DNA from 4 places in the Streptomyces sp. CO7 genome. Region 2 is predicted to be linked to each of the others. Evidence: riboswitches for the same ligand, from Rfam matches in the RefSeq annotation. Region 2 holds a riboswitch; each other region holds the start of a gene.
What was found. Region 2 has a riboswitch for cyclic di-AMP ahead of ACOV8S_RS17685 (transglycosylase SLT domain-containing protein). Riboswitches for the same ligand answer to the same signal wherever they lie in the genome.
Positions count from the first base shown of each region.

Region 1: it holds a riboswitch for cyclic di-AMP, as region 2 does, so the genes downstream of both, ACOV8S_RS24915 (M23 family metallopeptidase) here and ACOV8S_RS17685 (transglycosylase SLT domain-containing protein) in region 2, are expected to answer to the same signal.
Region 3: it holds a riboswitch for cyclic di-AMP, as region 2 does, so the genes downstream of both, ACOV8S_RS02330 (M23 family metallopeptidase) here and ACOV8S_RS17685 (transglycosylase SLT domain-containing protein) in region 2, are expected to answer to the same signal.
Region 4: it holds a riboswitch for cyclic di-AMP, as region 2 does, so the genes downstream of both, ACOV8S_RS16885 (NlpC/P60 family protein) here and ACOV8S_RS17685 (transglycosylase SLT domain-containing protein) in region 2, are expected to answer to the same signal.

Region 1 covers NZ_JBRIOU010000008.1:14,416-19,595, forward strand. Annotated here, with positions in the region: partial or broken gene trmB (tRNA (guanosine(46)-N7)-methyltransferase TrmB) at 1-237, shown strand, start outside; gene ACOV8S_RS24910 (aldo/keto reductase) at 258-1,202, opposite strand; gene ACOV8S_RS24915 (M23 family metallopeptidase) at 1,337-2,371, opposite strand; cyclic di-AMP (ydaO/yuaA leader) riboswitch at 2,383-2,522, opposite strand; gene ACOV8S_RS24920 (PP2C family protein-serine/threonine phosphatase) at 2,766-3,899, opposite strand; tRNA gene ACOV8S_RS24925 (tRNA-Met) at 4,041-4,114, opposite strand; gene ACOV8S_RS24930 (dihydrofolate reductase family protein) at 4,164-5,180, opposite strand, start outside.
Region 2 covers NZ_JBRIOU010000004.1:1,061,435-1,066,614, forward strand. Annotated here, with positions in the region: gene ACOV8S_RS17680 (HAD family hydrolase) at 166-999, shown strand; gene ACOV8S_RS17685 (transglycosylase SLT domain-containing protein) at 1,012-1,494, opposite strand; cyclic di-AMP (ydaO/yuaA leader) riboswitch at 1,497-1,684, opposite strand; gene ACOV8S_RS17690 (polyprenyl synthetase family protein) at 2,116-3,126, shown strand; gene nuoN (NADH-quinone oxidoreductase subunit NuoN) at 3,287-4,948, opposite strand; gene ACOV8S_RS17700 (NADH-quinone oxidoreductase subunit M) at 4,945-5,180, opposite strand, start outside.
Region 3 covers NZ_JBRIOU010000002.1:96,109-101,288, reverse strand. Annotated here, with positions in the region: gene ACOV8S_RS02335 (GntR family transcriptional regulator) at 1-669, opposite strand, end outside; gene ACOV8S_RS02330 (M23 family metallopeptidase) at 853-1,605, opposite strand; cyclic di-AMP (ydaO/yuaA leader) riboswitch at 1,619-1,788, opposite strand; gene ACOV8S_RS02325 (M16 family metallopeptidase) at 2,015-3,403, opposite strand; gene ACOV8S_RS02320 (M16 family metallopeptidase) at 3,400-4,755, opposite strand; gene ACOV8S_RS02315 (hypothetical protein) at 5,043-5,180, shown strand, end outside.
Region 4 covers NZ_JBRIOU010000004.1:901,814-906,993, forward strand. Annotated here, with positions in the region: gene ACOV8S_RS16875 (pyridoxamine 5'-phosphate oxidase family protein) at 1-484, opposite strand, end outside; gene ACOV8S_RS16880 (hypothetical protein) at 1,364-2,647, shown strand; cyclic di-AMP (ydaO/yuaA leader) riboswitch at 2,906-3,065, shown strand; gene ACOV8S_RS16885 (NlpC/P60 family protein) at 3,073-4,233, shown strand; gene ACOV8S_RS16890 (hypothetical protein) at 4,358-4,711, opposite strand; gene ACOV8S_RS16895 (NlpC/P60 family protein) at 5,088-5,180, shown strand, end outside.

The DNA of each region.
Region 1 (5,180 bases), on a different contig from region 2:
TTCCTGAACCTGGCCGCCGACCGGCTCCGCCGGGGCGCGGTGCTGCACTGCGCCACGGACTGGGAGCCGTACGCGGAGCAGATGATGGAGGTGCTGACCGCGCACCCCCGTTTCGCGAACACGCAGCCCGACGGGCACTTCGCGCCCCGGCCGGAGTTCCGTCCCCTCACCCGGTTCGAGGGTCAGGGACTGGACAAGGGACACGTCGTGCGCGACCTGCTCTTCCACCGGGTCTGAGGAACCGGCGGCGGGGCGGATCAGCCGGAGGCGGCGTCCAGCCGGGCCGTCTCCTCGTCGGTGAGCCGCAGGCCGGCGACCGCCGTGAGGGCGGGCAGCTGGTCCACCGTGCGGGCGGAGGCGATCGGCGCGACCACCGTCGGGCGGGCGGCCAGCCAGGCCAGGGCCACCGTGGCCGGGGACGCTCCGTGCGCCTCGGCGATCCCGTCGAGGGCGGCCAGGACGCGCCGGCCGCGTTCGCTCTCCAGGTGCCGGGCCGCTCCGGTCGCCCGGGGGCTGTCCACCGTCGTCCCCGGGCGGTACTTGCCGGTCAGGAAGCCGGACGCCAGCGCGTAGTACGGCACGGCGGCCAGGCCCGCCCGCTCGGCGACGTCGCGCAGGGGGCCTTCGTAGGTGTCGCGGGAGACCAGGTTGTAGTGCGGCTGGACGACCGTGTAGCGGGCGAAGCCCTCGCGCTCGGAGAAGTCCAGCGACTCCTGCAGCCGTTCGGCGGTGATGTTGGAGGCGCCGATCGCCCGCACCTTGCCCTCGCGGACCAGTTGGTCGAGGGCGAGCAGGATCTCCTCGACCGGCGTCCCGGGCTGGTCGAAGTGCGTGTAGTACAGGTCGATGTGGTCGGTGTCCAGCCGGCGCAGCGACGCCTCCGCCGCCGCCCTGATGTTGGCGGCCGACAGCCCGCGGTACTGCGGGTGCTGGCTCACCTTGGTGGCGATCACGACCTCGGAGCGGTTGCCGCGGGCCTTGAGCCACCTGCCGATGACGGTCTCCGACTCGCCGCCCTCGTTGCCCTCCACCCAGGCGGAGTAGGAGTCGGCGGTGTCGACGAAGTTGCCGCCCACCGCGGTGTACGCGTCGAGGACGGCGAAGGACTCCCGCTCGTCGGCGGTCCATCCGAAGACGTTGCCGCCGAGGGCGAGCGGGAACACCTCGAGGCCGGACGTACCCAGCTTGCGCAGTTCACTCATGACGGTGACCAACGCGTCCGGCCGGCCGCGCATTCCGGGGCGCAGCCGGCCGACCGCAGCGGTTCGAAGGTGTCGGGGATCGCAGGGCTACGGAGACGAGGAGAGGAACCCGCGGCCGAAGGGACCGGCGCCGGTCAGAGGTTGACGCCGCGTGCGGCCAACCAGGCCATCGGGTCGACGCCGTCGCCGCCGCCCGGGTGCACCTCGAGGTGCAGGTGCGGGCCGGTGACGTTGCCGGTCGCGCCCACCCGGCCGATGACATCGCCGGTGGACACCTTCTGGCCGACGCTGACGTTGATCGAGGACTGGTGGCAGTACCAGAGCTCGGTGCCGTCCTCGAGGGTGAGGATGGTCCGGTAGCCGTACGAGCCGGCCCAGCCGGCCTCGGTGACGGTGCCGGTGTGGACGGCCTTCAGCAGCGTGCCGGTGGGGGCCGCGAGGTCCAGGCCCGTGTGGTAGCCGGAGGACCACATGGAGCCGGCCTGCATGTAGGTGGAGGTGATCGTGTAGGAGGACGCCGGCGAGACGAAGCTGGCCGCCAGCTTGGCGATGCGCTCGGCCTCGGCCTTGGCCTTGGCCTCCTCCTCCGCCTTCTCGGCGGCGGCCTCGCGGGCCTGTGCCTCCGCCTTCTCCTTGGCCGCCTTCTCGGCGGCGGCCTGGGCGGCGGCCTCCTGGGCCTCCAGTACGGCCTGCGTCTCGGCCTCCTGCTCCTGCTGGGCGGCCTGCGCCATGATGCGGGTGCGCAGCGCCTCGCCGGCGTCGGCGGGGGAGGCGGTCTCGGCCGGGGCGACGCCCATCTCGCCGAGGACGCTGGGGGCCTGCTCCGCGGCCGCGGTTTCGGTCTCGTCGCCGCCGGGAAGCAGGGAGGTGACCGGGTCCAGCGAGGGCATCTGCGGCATGGTGATGTGCACCGGAGCCTTGCCGGGCGCGGCGGTGGCCATGCCACCCGCACCGACGGCGGCGATCACACCGACGCCGAGGACGGTGGAACTGCGGGCCAGGCCCCGCTGCTTGGCCACCCGGTGACGGCCTCTGGAGACCGTCCCCTCGCTGGGGTTCCACTCCTCGAAGGAGCCCTCGCCGGCGAACCCGGCGGGACCGTACGCGTCGGCGGCCACACGCTGGCTCGGCACGAAGGGCAGTTCAGGGGCAGGGGGGTTGGACGCCACGGGGGCGCGCTCCTTTCCTTCCGTCTCGCCTACCGGGTTAGCTGACGGGTTCGGAGCGGGAAGGTCTCCTACGCGCGTATACGGAGATACGCCCGATTCACCCCGGAAAGTGGTTCCCCGGTTCCCTCGCGGGATTCGGCAGAGCGCACGGAGCCGTCGCTTGTGACGGCTGGGACAGCCGCGCGCTGCGTTATCGAACGTTAATAGAAGCGGTGGCTCAATTCCAAGCCGTTCCTTCACATCGTCCGACCCTGTGGACTGAACCTATGGAGGTTCATCAGGGCGAAACGGACATGGCTTCGGTCACACGCCCACCGCCGCCTTGGCTTGATCGTTCCGCAGCGTTCCGCAGCGTCCCCGGCGGTCCCGGGTGCCGCTGGCGCGTCCGGGCCGGTCACAGGGTCCGTACGGCGAGCAGGGCCATGTCGTCCTCGACGTCTCCTCCTGAGTGCAGGGCCACGTCCTCGGACAGGAACCGCAGGAGGTCCTCCGGCTCCCGGAAGACCCGACCGTCCAGCCGCGCGACCGGGTCGTAGAACACCCCGTCCTCGTCCCGCGCCTCGGTCAGACCGTCGGTGTAGAAGAGCACCGTGGCGCCCGGCCGCAGCGGCACGGGCGGTCCGGGCCTGGGCGGCCCCGCGAGTTCCGAGAGGGCGAGCGGACTGCCGGACTCCCCCGGGTCCAGCAGCCGCGGCGGCGCACCGGGCTCCAGCAGCAGCGGCGGCGGATGACCGTGATTGACGATCGACACGCTCCGGCCGTCCCGGGAGAACTCGGCGAACACCGCCGTCACGAAGCCTTCCTGCTGCTCCAGCTCCACCGCCCGTCGGTCCCGCTCGCGCACCACCGCCTGCTCCATGTGCTCCGCGGCCTGCTCGATGGTGTCGGCCCGTTCCGCCACCTCGCGGAAGGCGCCGACGACGACCGCGACCGCGGCCACGGCCTCCATCCCCTTGCCGCGCACGTCCCCCAGCACCATCCGCACGCCGTGCGGGGTGTCGTGCACGGCGTAGAGATCGCCGCCGATGTTCGCCTCCTGCAGGGCGGCCTCGTACCGGGAGGCGATCCGCAGGGAGCCGATCCGCCGCTGCGGCGGCGGCATCACGGCCCGCATCGCCGCCTCGGCCATCTGCCGGGCGGACGCGAGGCGCAGGTCGACCCGGTGCACCGCGGTGTTCATGACGCAGGACAGCACCGAGACGATGACGACGGTGAAGAGCTCGGTGATCATCAGGGCGGGAGAGTCCGCGTCCCTTGTCAGCCGCACGTAGAGGGTGAGACCCGTCGACAGCAGTCCGATGCCCACCGTGGCGCGCAGGGTGTAAAGGGGGGCGGCGATCAACGGGGCGGCGGCGAAGAACGGTACGGCGGTCACGTCCCGCGGCGTCACACTGTCGTAGGCGAGGCCGAGGACCAGGGCCAGGAAGGGCAGCACCCGAAGCACCAGACGGGCGTAATGGATCCACCGCCGGCCCGGCCCGAGGGGCTCCTCGACCTCCGGATCCACCGGCCCGCCTCGCCTCAGCATGGAATCCATGGTCCCGTGCCGGGCCGGAAGCGGCGACCGCTGACCTCCGCCCGGATGAAGGCGGACGGACGGGCGCCTGAGCATGCGGACGCAAACACTCAGGGCCGGAATCCTTGAAGGATTCCGGCCCTGAGTCTTCAGTAGCGGGGACAGGATTTGAACCTGCGACCTCTGGGTTATGAGCCCAGCGAGCTACCGAGCTGCTCCACCCCGCGTCGTTGTGTCTTCACTGTACGACATGGCGCGGGGGAAAAGCGAATCGGTTCACGTCGCCCCGCCGAGCAGGTGGTGGTTGGGCCGCACGGCGCGCTCCTCGTACTCGGGCAGCAGCACCACCCGGACGCCGCCCGCCGCCAGTACCCCGCTGCCGTCCGCGGCCGCCACGAAGGTGTCGGGCTCCCGCCAGGCGGTGACCACCCGCCGCACCCCCGCGTCGAGGATCAGCCGCGCGCACGGGGCCGGCCGGGAGGCACGACGGGCACAGGGCTCCAGGCTGCTGTAGACGGTGGCCCCGGGCAGCCGCGGGTCGGCCGGGTCGATCTTGGCGAGCGCCGCCTCCTCCGCGTGGACCACCGGGTCGCCGCCCTCCCCGGAGTGGCCGCGGGCCAGCTCGGTCCCGTCCTCGGCCACCACCACCGCGCCCACGCTGAACGCGGTGCGCGACGGCGGGCACTCCCCGGCCAGGTCGCAGGCGAGGCCCAGCCAGTACCGGTCGGCTGCGGAGGCCGACGAACCCTCGCCCGGGGCGACCGGCCGGTAGTGGGCGAGCACCACGTCGCCCACCGGCCGGGTCTCCTCCAGCCGCAGCCGGCCCGGCGGGTAGCCGCCCGGACCGAAGAGCCGCGGCGCGCCCGGCTCACCGACCAGCAGCGGGGCCAGCGCCAGCTGGAGCTCGTCGGCGAGTCCGAGCCGCAGCAGCTGGGTGTGGACGCTGCCGCCTCCCTCCACCATCAGCCGCCGCACCCGGTACGCGGCGTGGAGGTGCTCCAGGACGGCCCGCCAGTCCAGTTCCGGTCCCACCGGGACCACCTCGGCGTCCTTTTGGCCACGCAGCGCCTCCTGCGCCCGCGATGCGCCCCCGTCGGTGGTGTAGACGGCCTTGCGGCCGCCGGTGCGCCAGAAGCGGGCCGCCGGGTCCAGTTCACCCGAACCGGTGACGAGCACCTTGAGCGGGAACTCCGGGAGCCCGGCGGCGGTGCGCGCGGCCCGCCGTTCGGGCGAGCGGACCACCAGCCGCGGGTCGTCGGCGCGCAGGGTGCCGGCCCCGATGAGGATCGCGTC
Region 2 (5,180 bases):
ACCTGACGCGACCGCATGCCCGGGGCGACCGCCTGCCCGGGACGCGGCTCGCCCCGCCGCGCCGCGTGGGGCGCTCACCTGAGGGGGGCAACGCCCTATTGCACATATCCAGTTGACGTGTCAACCCGTCACGGGGGCGCTCCGGGAGGTCCGTATTCTCTGATCATGCCCGCACCCGCCGCCTATGCGCCCCCCTCCCGCACGCTCCCCGCGTACGCCCTGATCGCCACGGACCTGGACGGCACGCTCCTGCGCGACGACGACACCGTCTCCGCCCGCACCCGTGCGGCACTGGGGGCGGTGGCGCGGTCCGGCGCACGGCACCTGGTGGTGACCGGCCGGCCCGCGCCGCGGGTACGCGACCTGCTGGCCGGCATCGGCGGCGGTTTCGCGGTGTGCGGCCAGGGCGCGCAGCTCTACGACGCGGACCGGGACCGGCTGGTGTGGTCGATGACCCTGGACCGGGAGCTGGCGGAGACGGCCCTCGGCAAGATCGAGGCCGAGGTGGGCCAGGTGTACGCGGCCGTCGACCAGGACGGCGTCCAGGGGCTCACGCTGATCGAGCCGGGCTACCGGATGGCGCGGCCCACGCTCCCCGCGGAGCGGGTCGGCCGCCGGAGCGACCTGTGGGAGCGGCCGATCACCAAGGTCCTGCTGTCCCACCCGGAGCTCACCGACGACGAGCTGACCGCGGTGGCGGCCTCGGCGGTCGGCTCGCTGGCCACCGCGACGATGTCCGGCCCCGGGACGGTGGAGCTGCAGCCGCACGGGGTCACCAAGGCCACCGGGCTGGCCATGGCCGCGTCGCGCCTCGGCCTGGGCCCGCAGGACGCCGTCGCCTTCGGTGACATGCCGAACGACGTCCCGATGTTCCGCTGGGCGGCCCACGGGGTGGCCATGGCCAACGCGCACCCGGAGCTGAAGGCGGTCGCCGACGAGGTCACCACGACGAACGAGGACGACGGCGTGGCCGTCGTCCTCGAGCGGTTGTTCCCCTGAGGGGAGCGGGGTTCAGTAGGCGCTGTTGACGTTGTCGATCGAGCCGTAGCGGTCGGCGGCGTAGTTGCACGCCGCGACGATGTTGGCGACCGGGTCGAACGGCGAGGTGTCGGTGCCCTCGACGTGGTAGGCGTCGAAGGTGGGGTCGATCACCTGCAGCAGGCCCTTGGAGGGGATGCCGTTGATCGCGTTGATGTCCCAGTCGTTGATGGCGAGCGGGTTGCCCGAGGACTCGCGCATCACGTTGCGGTGGATGCCCTCGTAGGTACCCGGGATGCCGTGCTTCGCCATGACGGCGAGGGCCTCGCGGATCCAGCCGTCGAGGCTGTCCGTGGTGGCGGCCAGGTGGGTGACCTTGTTGCCCGGGGCGACGGCGACCGAGGTCTGCGCGGTGGGGGTCTCGGCGGCCCAGGCGCCGGTGGCGCCCACGATCGGCGCGGCGACGACGGCCGCGGCGACGGCGAGGGCCGACGCGGTACGGGTGAGACGGGACATGCGTTCTTCCTCTCCGGCGCCTGCGAGGTGAGCTGTCGGATTCGGGCCAGAAAGGCTGCCCGGCCCGCCGCCCGATGGGACGGCAGGCTTCACCCCTAGCCGTCCCGGAGGCGCGCTCTCGCGCGCTCCGGTCCGGCGGTGTACCTGGGTCCCCCGCTCCTGCCGTGCGTGGAATGGGTCTGTGGGGTGCGGGCGGCGGCAGGATTCGGCGTTCCGCCCGGCTGGCGCGAAACGTATGCGAGAGCGGATATCCGAAACAAGTACGATCTCCGTGGATCATGATGGTTGATCATGATTGAGGGCGATTCGTCCACCGGGGCCGCACCGGGGCCCACCTCTCAACCGCCGCTGCTCGCGGGCGACTTCGGGCCATTGGACCCCGTCCGTCCACCGCGCGCCCCTGTGGTCCATGTCACGGATCGGCCGACGATCACATAAACCGACTTAAGAGGTCACCAATCCGGCAATCTCCCCTCAAACGGACAGGGCGTCTCCGGCCATCTGGCGGGTGGGGGCTGTCGGTGATCCAAACCCGACCGGATACGCTGAGTGGGGTGATGGCAATGACCTATCGACAAGCCGTGTGATCGTCAGCACACACCAGCAGACAGGAGACCCCTCGTGACCGTGGTCGGGCCGTTCGGGCTGAGGGTTCGGGACCAGGCGCTGGAGACCGCCGTCCAGGCAGGTATGGCGGCCGTCGAGGAAGGTCTGCTCGAAGCCACCAAGAGCGAGGTCCCGTTCATCACCGAGGCCGCTCAGCACCTCGTGAAGGCGGGCGGCAAGCGGTTCCGTCCGTTGCTCGTCATGCTCGCCGCGCAGTTCGGCGATCCGGACGCGCCGGGGATCGTTCCCTCGGCCGTCGTCGTCGAGCTCACCCACCTCGCCACGCTGTACCACGACGACGTGATGGACGAGGCCGAGGTCCGCCGCGGCGTGCCCAGCGCCAACAGCCGCTGGGACAACTCGGTGGCGGTGCTCACCGGCGACTTCCTCTTCGCCCGTGCCTCGCACATCCTGGCCGACCTCGGCCCGGAGGCGGTGCGGGTGCAGGCCGAGGCGTTCGAGCGCCTGGTCACCGGGCAGATCCTGGAGACCGCCGGCCCGTCCGCCGGGCGTTCCCCCATCGACCACTACCTGGACGTGCTGGCCGGCAAGACCGGCTCGCTGGTCGCCGTCGCCTGCCGCTTCGGCGCGATGATGTCCGGCGCCGACCACCAGGTCGTGGACGTGCTCACGCAGTACGGCGAGCGGCTGGGCGTGGCCTTCCAACTGGCCGACGACGTCCTGGACGTCGCCTCCGACTCCTCCGACTCCGGCAAGACCCCCGGCACCGACCTGCGCGAGGGCATCCCCACGCTGCCGGTGCTGCGGCTGCGCGAGCGGGTGGAGCGGCTGGGGCTGCCCGAGGACGTCGCCCTGTGCGCGCTGCTGGACTCCGACCTGTCGGACGAGGCGCGCCTGGCCGAGGCGGTCGCCCGGCTGCGGGAGCACCCCGCGCTGGAGGACGCCCGGGCGGACACCGTCCGCTACGCGCAGGAGGCCCGTGCCGCGCTGGCCCCGCTGCCGGAGTGCGAGGCCAGGACGGCCCTCATGCACCTCTGCGACGCCGTGGTGCACCGCGCGGGCTGACCCCGCGCCCCGCCCCCGCACCGCACGCCGAAGGCCCGGCTCCCCCCGAGGGAACCGGGCCTTCGGCGTCGCACGGACGCCCGTCGCCGGGACGCCGTCGTCGGACCGCCCGTCGCCGGGACGCCCCTCGCCGGGACGCCCCTCGTCGGGACGCCCCGGCTCAGCGGACGAAGATCCCCGCCTGGCTCGCCAGGTCCAGGAAGTACTGCGGCGCCACGCCCAGCACGACGGTGACCGCCGCGCCGACCGCGATCGCCGCGGTCGTCAGCGGCGACGCCACCGCGACCGTCGGCCCGTCCGGCTTGGGCTCGCTGAAGAACATCAGCACGATCACCCGGATGTAGAAGAACGCCGCGACCGCGGACGACAGCACACCGACCACCACCAGCGGGGCCGCGCCGCCCTCCGCCGCCGCCTTGAAGACGGCGAACTTCCCCGCGAACCCGGAGGTCAGCGGAATGCCCGCGAAGGCCAGCAGGAAGACCGCGAACACCGCCGCCACCAGTGGCGAACGCCGCCCGAGACCCGCCCACTTGGACAAGTGGGTGGCCTCGCCGCCCGCGTCGCGCACCAGCGTCACTACGGCGAAGGCGCCGACGGTGACGAAGGAGTACGCGGCCAGGTAGAAGAGGACCGAGGAGATCCCCTCCGGCTTCGCCGCGATCACACCGGCCAGGATGAACCCGGCGTGCGCGATGGAGGAGTAGGCCAGCAGCCGCTTGATGTCGGTCTGCGTGATGGCGACGATCGCGCCGATCACCATGGTGACCGCGGCCACGCCCCACATCACCGGCCGCCAGTCCCAGCGCAGCCCCGGCAGCACCACGTACAGCAGCCGCAGCAGCGCGCCGAAGGCCGCCACCTTGGTCGCCGCCGCCATGAAGCCGGTCACCGGGGTCGGAGCGCCCTGGTAGACGTCCGGGGTCCACATGTGGAACGGCACCGCGCCCACCTTGAAGAGCAGACCCATCGTCACCAGCGCGGCGCCCAGGAGCAGCAGCACGTCGTTGCCCATGGTGCCGGCCAGCGCCGGGCTGACCTCGCCGACCGTGCCCTCGACGACCTGGGCGATCCGGCCGTAGGCGACCGAGCCGGAGTAGCCGTAGAGCAGCGCGATGCCGAAGAGGGTGAACGCGGAGGCGAAGGCGCCCAGCAGGAAGTACTTGACCGCGGCCTCCTGCGACAGCAGCCGCTTGCGGCGGGCCAGTGCGCAGAGCAGGTACAGCGGGAGGGAGAAGACCTCCAGCGCGATGAACAGGGTCAGCAGATCGTTGGCGGCCGGGAAGACCAGCATGCCGCCGACCGCGAAGAGCAGCAGCGGGAACACCTCGGTGGTGGTGAAGCCGGCCTTCACGGCCGCCTTCTCGCTGTCGCTGCCGGGCACCGACGCCGCCTGCGCGGCGAAGGAGTCCACCCGGTTGCCGTGCGCCTCCGGGTCGAGCCGGCGCTCGGCGAAGGTGAACATCGCGACCAGACCGACCAGCATGATCACGCCCTGCAGGAACAGCGCGGGCCCGTCGACCGCGATCGCGCCCTCGGCGGCGATGCCCGCCCGGGTGGTCGCGTACCCGCCCACCGCGAGCGCCACCACGGCGGCGAAGCCCGCGGTGAGCGCGACGGCGGAGAGGAAGAGCTGCGCGTAGTAGCGGGCCCGGCGCGGCACGAAGGCCTCCACCAGGATGCCCAGTACCGCCGCGCCGATGACGATCAGCACCGGCGACAGCTGCGCGTACTCGATCGTCGGGGCCGGAATCTTGGCGATCGACCCGTCCGCGGGGGCGGCCAGGTCTGTCCACAGGCCGTGGACGGCTGATGCGCTCACTTGGCCGCCTCCACCTCGGGCTCGGGGTCGTGCTGCTGCACGTCGGACATGGTGTGCCGGACCGCCGGGTTGACGAGGTCCGTGAGGGGCTGCGGATAGACGCCCAGGAAGATCAGCAGGGCGATCAGCGGGGCCGCGACCGCGAGTTCACGCACCCGCAGGTCGGGCAGCTTGGCGACCTCGGGCCTGACCGGCCCGGTCATGGTCCGCTGGTAGAGCACCAGCGTGTACA
Region 3 (5,180 bases), on a different contig from region 2:
GGTCCTCACGCCGTCCGGGCGCGCCGCGCCCCCGCGGTTCTGGCCGGGAATGCGCAGCCGGTACAGCTCGGCGGAGCGCTCGGTGTGCAGGGCGGTCACCTGCCGGGCCCGCTCCCCGTCGCCGCGGGCCACGGCGTCCACGATGGCGCCGTGCTCCGCCCAGGTCTCCACGGGCGCGGGCAGCGGGTCGAGCGCGTACATCCAGGCGATCTTGTGCCGCAGCTGGGTGAGCGTGGCGGTCAGCGCGGCGCTCCCGCAGGCCTGGGCCAGCGTCTCGTGGAACCAGCCGCCCAGCGACCGCAACTCCTCCCCGTACCCGCGCCGGGCCCGCTCCTGACCCAGTCTGACCAGGCCACGGAGCACCTTGAGGTGGGCCTCGGTGCGCCGCTGGGCGGCCCGGGCGGCGCCCAGCGGCTCCAGCAGCAGCCGCATCTCCAGCAGGTCGGCGGCCTCCTGCTCGGTCGGCTCCGCCACGCAGGCCCCGGCGTGCCGCCGGGTCACCACGAAACCCTCGGCCTCCAGGGTGCGCAGCGCCTCGCGGACCGGTACGCGGGAGACGCCGTAGCGGCGGGCGAGGAGTTCCTCGGTCAGCCGGCTCCCGCGCTCGTGGACCCCGGCGACGATGTCGTCCCGGATCGCCGTGCATACCGAATGCGCGGGAATACGCATGCCGACCTCCGCCTCGATGAATAAGGCGACTCTAAGGCAATGGGCGTGAATTTCCGACGGGAAGTCACGCGGGAGAGGGAATTTTCGGCCGCTCCCCCGCCCGGTGCGCCCGGATACCGTCCGGAACGACGAAAAAGCCCCCCGTCCCGGAAACCGGGGCGGGGGGCATTCGCGCGGGTGGCGTCAGAGGTTCACGCCGTGGGAGCGGAGGTAGGCGACGGGGTCGATGTCGCTGCCGTACTCCGGGGAGGTGCGGGCCTCGAAGTGCAGGTGCGGGCCGGTGACGTTGCCGGTGGCGCCGGAGCGGCCGATGTGGGCGCCCGGGGTGACCGCCTGGCCGACGGCCACGCTGACCGAGGACAGGTGGCCGTACTGGGTGTACGTGCCGTCGTGCATCTTGATGACGACCTGGTAGCCGTAGGCGCCGCCCCAGCCGGCCTCGACGACGGTGCCGCGGCCCACGGAGCGGACCGGGGTGCCGGAGGCGGCGTGGAAGTCGATGCCGGTGTGGCTGCCGGAGGACCAGATGCCGCCGCCCGCCTGGTAGGAGGTGGAGACGTACGACCCGGCGATCGGGCTGACGAACATGTTGAGACGGCGGAGGCGCTCACGCTCGGCCTCGCGGGCGGCGCGCTCCTCGGCGGCCTCGCGCTCGGCGCGGGCCTTCTCGGCGGCCGCGGCGCGGGCGGCGGCCTCGACGGCGGCCCGCTCCTGGGCCTCGGCCTGCTCGTCGATCTGCTCGGCGACGGTGTCGCCGATGGTGACGACGGGGAGCAGGCCGCTGGTCTCGGCGGGGGTCTCCGCCGCGACGGCGGGGCTGGCCAGGGTGCCGACGACGCCGGTGGTGGTGAGAGCGGCGAGGCCTGCCAGGCCGGCGGTGGTGCGGCTGGTCCGGCCGGGACGACGATGCCTGCCGGGGGCGCAGTTGAACGCCATGAAGTGGCTGAGTCCTTTCCTTCCCTCTCGCCTGCCGGGTTAGCTGTCGGGTTCGGAGCAGGAAGGTCTCCTACGGGTTCCTCCCGCGGTGCGGAAGGCGCCCGATTCACCCCAGGGGTACCGCTCGGGTGGGTCCCCGGCTCCCCTGGCTCGCGCCGTACGGGGATTAGGCGATGACTGCCCGGCGCCGCGGATGCGGAGCACAGGTGTGGCGGGCAGCCGGATCGAAGCTAGTTGGGTGATCAATCGGATAACAAACGGATCAAGACTTTTGTAGCGCACGCCACAGGGCAAACCGGACCCTTCTACGCGCATCGCACGCTCGCGGACGAGCCGGTGCCGGGCCGAACGAAGCGGGCCCCGGCGGCCGTAAGGCTCACCGGGGCCCGAAACCGGCCTGGACGGGCCGCTACTCGGCGCTCACCACGGTCACCTCGCCGATGCCCAGCTCGCGCACCGGGCCGGCGATCTGCGCGGCGTCGCCGACCAGGACCGTCACCAGACGGTCCACCGGGAAGGCGCTCACCACGGCCGCGGTGGCCTCCACCGTGCCGGTGGCGACGAGCTGCTGATAGAGCGTCGCCTGGAAGTCGTCCGGCAGGTGCTGCTCCACCTGGTCGGCCAACGTGCCGGCGACCGCGGCGGCCGTCTCGTACTTGAGCGGCGCCACGCCCACCAGGTTCTGCACGGCGGTGTCCCGCTCGGCGTCGGTCAGGCCGCCCTCGGCGAGGGTGCGCAGCACCTGCCACAGATCCTGCAGCGCGGGGCCGGTGTTGGGGGTGTCCACCGACCCGCTGATCGCCAGCATCGCGGCGCCCGAACCGTCGGGAGCGGAGCGCAGGACCTGCCCGAAGGCGCGGACGCCGTACGTGTAGCCCTTCTCCTCGCGCAGGACCTTGTCCAGGCGGGAGGTCAGCGTGCCGCCCAGGCAGTAGGTGCCGAGCACCTGGGCCGGCCACACGCGGTCGTGGCGGTCCGCCCCGGTGCGGCCGATCAGCAACTGCGTCTGGACGGAGCCGGGACGGTCCACGATCACCACGCGGCCGGTGTCGTCCGACGTCACCGCCGGCACCGGGCGCGGAGCGGCCTGGGAGCCCTTCCAGGCGCCCAGGGTCTCGGCCAGCAGGGCGTCCAGGTCGACGCCGGTGAGGTCGCCGACCACCACGGCGGTCGAGGTGGCCGGACGGACGTGCCGCTCGTAGAAGGCGCGCACGGCGGCCGCGTCGATCTTCTCGACGGTCTCCTCGGTGCCCTGACGGGGGCGCGCCATCCGCGAGTTCGCCGGGAAGAGCTCCTTGTAGAGCTCCTTGGCGGCACGGCGGGCCGGGTTGGCCAGCTCGTGCGGGATCTCGTCGAGCCGGTTGCGCACCAGGCGGGAGACCTCGTCCTCGGCGAACGCCGGGGCGCGCAGCGCGTCGGCCAGCAGGCCCAGCGCCTTGGGCAGCCGGGAGGCGGGGACCTCCAGGGAGACCCGCACGCCGGGGTGGTCCGCGTGCATGTCCAGCGTGGCGCCGCACCGCTCGAGTTCGGCGGCGAAGTCCTCGGCGGAGTGCTTGTCGGTGCCCTCCGCGAAGGCGCGCGCCATGATGGTGGCGACGCCGTCCAGGCCGAGCGGCTCGGCGTCCAGCGGGGCGTCCAGCAGCACCTCGACGGCCACGACCTGCTGACCGGGGCGGTGGCAGCGCAGGACGGTCAGGCCGTTGTCGAGGGCGCCGCGCTCGGGCGCGGGGAACGCCCACGGCTTGGGCTCGCCGGCCTGCGGCTGGGGGTGGAACTCCATGGTGGCCAGGTCGGTCACTTGGCCTCCTCCTCTTCGTCCTCGTCGCCGTCGGCGTCCGCGCCCTCGGGAGTGATCGGTTCGTACACCAGGACCGCGCGGTTGTCGGGGCGCAGGCGGGCCTTGGCGACCTCCTGGACCTCCTCCGCCGTCACCTCCAGGACCCGCTCCACGGCGGTCAGCGCGAGCTGCGGGTCGCCGAACAGGACGGCGTACCGGCACAGTTCGTCGGCGCGGCCGGAGACCGTGCCGAGGCGGTCCAGCCACTCGCGCTCCAGCTGGGCCTGGGCGCGCTCCATCTCCTCGGCCGTCGGGCCCTCGGCGGCGAGCCGGGCCAGCTCCTCGTCGACGGCGGCCTCGATCACCGGCACCTCGACGTCGCCGGAGGTCTTGACGTCGAGCCAGCCCAGCGAGGGCGCTCCAGCCAGTCGCAACAGGCCGAAACCGGCCGTCACCGCGGTGCGGTCGCGGCGCACCAGGCGGTTGTAGAGGCGGGAGGACTCGCCGTAGCCGAGGATGGTCAGCGCCACGTCGGCGGCGTCGCAGGCGCGGGTGCCGTCCTCGGGCAGGCGGTAGCCGGCCATCAGGGCGCGGGCCGGGACCTCCTCGCGCACGACCTCGCGGATCTCCCCGCCGACGACCTCCGGCAGCGCTCCGTCCCGCGGGGCGGGCTTGCCGTCGTGGGAGGCGATGGAGCCGAAGTACTTCTCGACCCAGGCGAGGGTCTGCTCCGGGTCGATGTCGCCGACCACCGACAGCACCGCGTTGTTGGGCGCGTAGTAGGTGCGGAAGAACGCGCGGGCGTCCTCCAGGGTGGCCGCGTCCAGGTCGGCCATGGAGCCGATCGGGGTGTGGTGGTACGGATGGCCTTCGGGGTAGGCCAGCGCGAAGATCTTCTCGAAGGCCGTGCCGTAGGGGACGTTGTCGTACCGCTGGCGGCGCTCGTTCTTGACGACGTCGCGCTGGTTCTCCATCGACTCGTCGTCGAGGGCGGTGAGCAGGGAGCCCATCCGGTCGGCCTCCAGCCAGAGCGCGAGCTCCAGCTGGTGGGCCGGCATGGTCTCGAAGTAGTTGGTGCGCTCGAAGCTGGTGGTGCCGTTGAGGGAACCTCCGGCTCCCTGCACCAGCTCGAAGTGACCGTTGCCCTTCACCTGGGCCGAGCCCTGGAACATCAGGTGCTCGAAGAGGTGGGCGAGGCCGGTGCGGCCCTGGACCTCGTGCCGGGAGCCGACGTCGTACCAGAGGCACACCGCGGCGACCGGGGTCAGGTGGTCCTCCGAGAGCACCACGCGGAGCCCGTTGGCAAGGCGGTGCTCGGTAGCTGTGAGGCCTCCTGAGCCTGCCTCGGCTGTGGCCGTGTGACCCATGGGCATGTACGTCCCTTCGCTCGCCTGAAACTTGTGTGTCCGGACTGCCTGTCACTCTATGCAACCGAGGGCGGTTGCCGTGAGGTTCCCGATACGTCACATTGCCGCCCGATCCGGGGACACTCCGGCCCGCCGGGAGCTTCGCCGGCCGCGTGGACGGCCGCTCGGCGGTCCCGTCGGCCGGCCGCTCCGGCGGCCGCGACCCCGATCGCCCCGGGACGCGCGGGTGTGCTGGGATGGGCGCCGTCCACCGGCCGGCGTCGTCCGCCGTGAATGAAGTGAAAGGACGTTCCATGCGCAAGGCCTTGACCGCCGCCGCCCTCCTGGGACTGGGCGCTCTGCTCCTCTCCGGCTGCTCCGACCCCGACGGCGACGACGGGGCGAAGGGCCCGGCCACCTCGAAGGCCGCTCCGAAGGCCTCGCAGCCGGCC
Region 4 (5,180 bases), 160 kb from region 2:
ACGTCCGGCGCACGCTGCGGAGCGGCTCGCCCGGCTTCCAGGTCTGCACGACCATGTACTCGTCGTTCTCCACGGACACCCGCACCACCTCCGTGAGGTCGACGCGGAACAGGTGGAAGGCGTCCGGGTCGGGCGGGGAGACCTCGCCGACGTACCGGCTGCGGGCCTCACCGTCCTCGACCGGGACCGCACGGCCGGCGACCCGAACGTCGCCGCCGCCCATCCCCACGCCCGGACCCGGGTTGGCCTGCAGGTTGAAGCGCGGGTCGCGCAGCAGGTCCCGGGCCTTCAGCGAGCCCGGCATCATGCCGAGCCAGAGGTCGCCGTCCAGGAAGCGCACCTCGATGCCGGTGGTGCGGGGTGACCCGTCACTGCGGAGGGTGGCGAGGACGTGGTGGGTGAAGTCGCCGAACCGCTTCTCGACCACCTCGGCGAGTTCGGGTTCGGCCAGGGAGAACGCTGCCCAGTCGGTGATGCTCGTCATGGCCGTCAGTCTGCCCTCCACCCCGAAGCCGCTCGGCACGCTCCGCGAGAAACCGGGCCGTCCGTCCTCCGCCAGGACTGGTACGCAGCCGGCGGCCGTCAGCCGACGGGAGAGCACCCGGCGGTGCAGACGGTTGTACGCGATCCCCCCGTACACCGGCAGCAGCACGAGGAGAGCCATCGCCCCCAGGAACAGGTACTCCCCCGTCAGCACTGCCGGCAGGAGGACCACCGCGCTGGACACCCAGCCGACGAGGTGCGCACGGCGCGCAGGAAGCCGGGTCAGCGTCTCGAACCTGACGTGGGCCCGGATCAGGTCCAACTGGCCCTCGGCCTCGGGCCGGTCGGGCAACCGGCCGGGCCTCATCCCCGGGAACATCCCTCCGAAAGCGGGTGGAAGGGTCGCCATGGTGGCCGCGGCACGACGCCTACCGTCGGGCGAGGGGTCCCGGTCCAGGACGAGGACGACCGTGTGCTCGATGAACCGGCGCTCCACCCGCAGGTGGGAGTAGCGGTATCCGTAGCACTCGGCGATGTGCACCAGCACGGCGGCCGACTTCTGCGGGTGGGCGGCGGAATCACGGATCACCACCGTGGACGCTCCCGCGGCGACCTGCCGCATGAGGTCGACGAGACGGGGGTCGTGCAGGGCGTTCACCAGCAGCTCCGAACAAGTCGAAAATCTTGTGTCCTACCCGAGACCCGCAGCCCCCCGGGACGGTTGTGCAGGAAGAGGCCGAAGCGTGGGCCTCTGGTTCCCCCGCATGCCCGCGCCGACGTGGGCCCCGGGGACCGGACGGGGCGGGCGGTACGGCACAATTCCCCTACTCGGCAGCGGAGTTGCCGTAGGGACGATCGGGTGCGGGAAGGCGGACACGGCGTGGCGGTGCAGGAGGCGAGGCAGGGCGCCGACGCGGCGAAGGACGCCCACGGGGGCGGCTGCACGTGCGGGGACTGCCCGCACGGGGCGCGTGCGGGGCATCGGAAGGCCGTGGCGGCCTTCCTCCACCAGCGGGACGAGTTCGCCGCAGGGAAGGGGTTGCCGGCCGCGGTCGCCCATTCGGCCTCCGCCTCCCGGCAGTGGGTCTCCGACGAGCTCACCCAGTCCGCGGCCGAAGTGGCCGAGCGGAGCCGGTCCGAGGGGCAGGCGTGGCTTGCCCGGCTGTGGCGGACCACGCTGTACGCGGTGTGGGGCGCGGCGGTGGTGTTGCTGCTGGTCCAGGCACTCACGGCGATCGGCGCCGGCTGGACCTCGGCGCGCACGGCCGGACTGCTGGCCGCGCTGCTGACGGGCACCGCACTTTCCGCGGCTTCCTGGTTCCACCGGGACAAGGGCGGGGTGCTCGCCCCGGTGATCGGCGAGGACAACCGCCTGTCCACCTCCCGGGCGGTGGCCGCCGCGTGGGTGCTGTTCACCGCCTTCGCCGTGCTCACGCTGGCCGGTCAGCTGGCCGCCGCCTCCGGGCACCGCAGGCGCGACGAGCTGATCGCCGGTCTGGAACTGGCCCGGGGCGCGGGTGTGGTGACGGTGCTGGCCGTGGTCTGTGCCATCGCGGTGCTGGTCCGGCGGGTGGTGAGCCTGCGGGTGCAGGGGCAGCGGCTCCAGAAGGTCCGCGCCCACCGGCCCCGTGCCGCCGACCTGCTGACCGACGACTCCGGCCGGGGCAGCTTCGCCGACATCCAGTACGTGGTGATCTCCGCCGTGGCGCTGGTCTTCGGCCTGGTCCGGCTGGCCCGGCGCCCCGAGCAGCTGCCCGACCTGCCGTGGGGGCTGGCCGTGGTGGTGCTGGTGTCGGCGGCGACGTACCTGGCGGGCAAGTACGCGGAGGGCGGGCGCGCGGTCGTCCTCTCCGTGGTGCGGGCGCGCGAGGCAGGTGACCTGGACGGTCCGATCCGCACCGGCGACGACATCGAGATCCGTGGCGCGGGCTTCGTCCCGCCGGGGGCGCAGAGCGCGGACCGGCTGTCGCGGATGGTCGTCCGGATAGGAGCGGTCAACGTCCACGTGCCGCTGGTCCCGGTCGCGGGCGGCTTCAGCAACCCGTCCGACACGGTGCTGACCGTCCCGGTGCCGGCCGACGTGGAACCCGGCCGGGTCGAGGTCCAGGTCGTGACGGCCGCGGGGCTGGAGACCAACAAGGTGGTCGTCGACATCACCGAGTGACACCGCCCGGCGAACCGTGCGCGGGCTCCGCGTGGGCGCACGGCGCGTGGCGCGGGCGGCGCACGGCGCGGGCGGCGCCTGATGCGGGCGGCGCGCTGGCGGTGACCGCACGCCGCATGCCCGTCACACAACGCCACGCTCACCCCAAGGTCACGAAAACGTATCGGGCATATCGAACACCGTCCTTCACAGGGACCCCACAGGTTGGCTAACGTGCCCGCGGGCCGTCCGATCCCGACCGGCGAACCTCGCAGGTCCGTGCGGCCCCCGCCGAGTCCGGCCGCGCGCCGGAGCCGGGGACCCGCACGCACCACCTGGGGTGAATCGGTTCGGCCGCCCCGCCGGACCGTAGGGCAATCCTTCCGGACGTCACGCCCGAACCCGACAGCTAACCCGGTAGGCGGGAGACGGAAGGAGTCGCCGCCTTGGCGTCGCACCGAAAGCCCCGCCCGGCCGGCCTGCTCGCGGGCATACGCACCCCCGCGCTGGCGACCGTCGCCCTCACCTCCGTGGCCCTGCTCGCCCAGACCGCACAGGCCGCGCCGTCCGACCGCCCCGGCCTCGAAGAGGTGCAGGAGAAGGTCGACCGCCTCTACCGCCAGGCCGAGGCCGCCACCGAGAAGTACAACTCGGCCAAGGAACAGAGCGAGAAGCAGCGCAAGGACCTCGACAAGCTGCTCGACGAGGTCGCCGAGCGCACCGAGGAACTGAACGAGGCCCGCGAGAAGCTCGGTTCGTACGCCGCCGCCCAGTACCGCTCCGGCACGGCCCTCCCCGACACCGCCACCTTCCTCCTCTCCGACGCGCCCCAGGACTACTTCGACCAGGCCCAGCTGATGGACCGCCTGACCGGTCGCCAGCAGGACGCTGTCGAGGAGTACGTGGAGAGACAGGCGGACACCGCCGAGAAGCGGCAGGAGGCCACCGAGAGCCTGAAGACGCTCAACTCCTCCGAGAAGAAGCTGCGCACCAGCAAGGCGACCGTCCAGGCGAAGCTCACCGACGCCCGTGAACTCCTGGCCGAGCTGACCGCCGAGGAGAAGGCGCGGCTCGCCGAGATCGAGCGGAAGAAGGAGGAGGAGGCGCGCCGGAAGGCGGAGGAGCTGGCCGAGCAGCAGGCGGCCGAGGAGAAGGCCCGCGAGGAGGCGCTCGCCGAGCAGGAGGCCGAGGAGACCGCCGGCGGCAGCGGCTCGGGTACCGGCTCCGGCGGCACCACGGAGGCTTCCACCTCACTGGGGCAGAAGGCGGTCACCTTCGCCGAGGCGAAGATCGGCCTGCCGTACGTCTGGGGCGCGACCGGACCGGACTCCTACGACTGCTCCGGCCTCACCCAGGCCGCCTGGAAGTCCGCCGGCGTGGACCTGCCGCGCACCACCTACGACCAGGTGAACGCCGGAACCGCCGTCCCCGTCTCCGAGGCCCGGCCCGGCGACCTGGTCTTCTTCTACGACGACGTCACCCACGTGGGCCTCTACATCGGCGGGGGCATGATGATCCACGCCCCCAAGCCCGGCACGTACGTGCGCGAGGAGTCGATCTACTACGACGGCGAGGGCTCCATCCACAGCATCGTCCGCCCCGCCTGACCGGACGGACATACGCGGACGGCCGAGGCTGAAGGCCGAACGCTGACGTACCGCGCGGACGGCCCGCACGCTCGATGCGTGCGGGCCGTCCGTGTACCTGCGTCACCGGCTCACCGGCGCCGGATCACGTCCACAGCACCGCGATGAAGATGTTCACCATGGTCAGCGCACCCACCAGGGCGAACTGCCCCTTGTCCACCCGCTCTTCGTCCCGCTTCACGTAGACCAGGCCGAGGATCACGATCAGCAGCAGCAGCTTGATGCCGATCTTGATGTGGTTGACCGAGCCGCCCTGGGCCTCGTTGAGGCCGACCAGCACGATGCCGGTGACCAGCATGGTGAGGGCGCCGTGCAGCATGCCCGGGGTGAAGCGGGCGGTGCCCTGACCGATGGCCTTCATCTGGTGGAAGAAGCCGCCGAGGAGCGCGGCGATTCCGATGATGTGAAGACCGACGAAGATGTGCAGGAGAACGTCCATGGCGGGGAGCCTAGCCACCGCCGTCGAGGGCTCCGGCGGCGGGCCGCTCGTAGCACCCCGCCCGTCACATCCGCCCCATAAGTATGCATTCGGTCATCCCGCCCCACGGTTCCACCAAGATCGAACCTGCGCCTTTCACCCTCGCACTCCATCGTGACTCTTTGCATTCATCTGCGTACAAACCGTTACCGGATGGTGACGAACCGGATTAGCGTCCTCCTCCAGGTGCCCGACTCCCCCTCCGTCGTCCTGACCGGGACGGCGTCGGACACCTCATCGAAGGCTCCGGCGGCGGCCCGCCTCCCCTGTGCGGGTCGCCGCCGGATGCGCGACCGTCCCGCCCGGGACGGGACGTACGGAAGGACATGGACTCGACGTGGCAGCGCACCGCAAACCCCCACAGCACAAGCGGAGCGGCAGCAGGGCCCGCACCCTGCTCACCGCGGTTCTCGCGGGTGCGGCCGCGTCG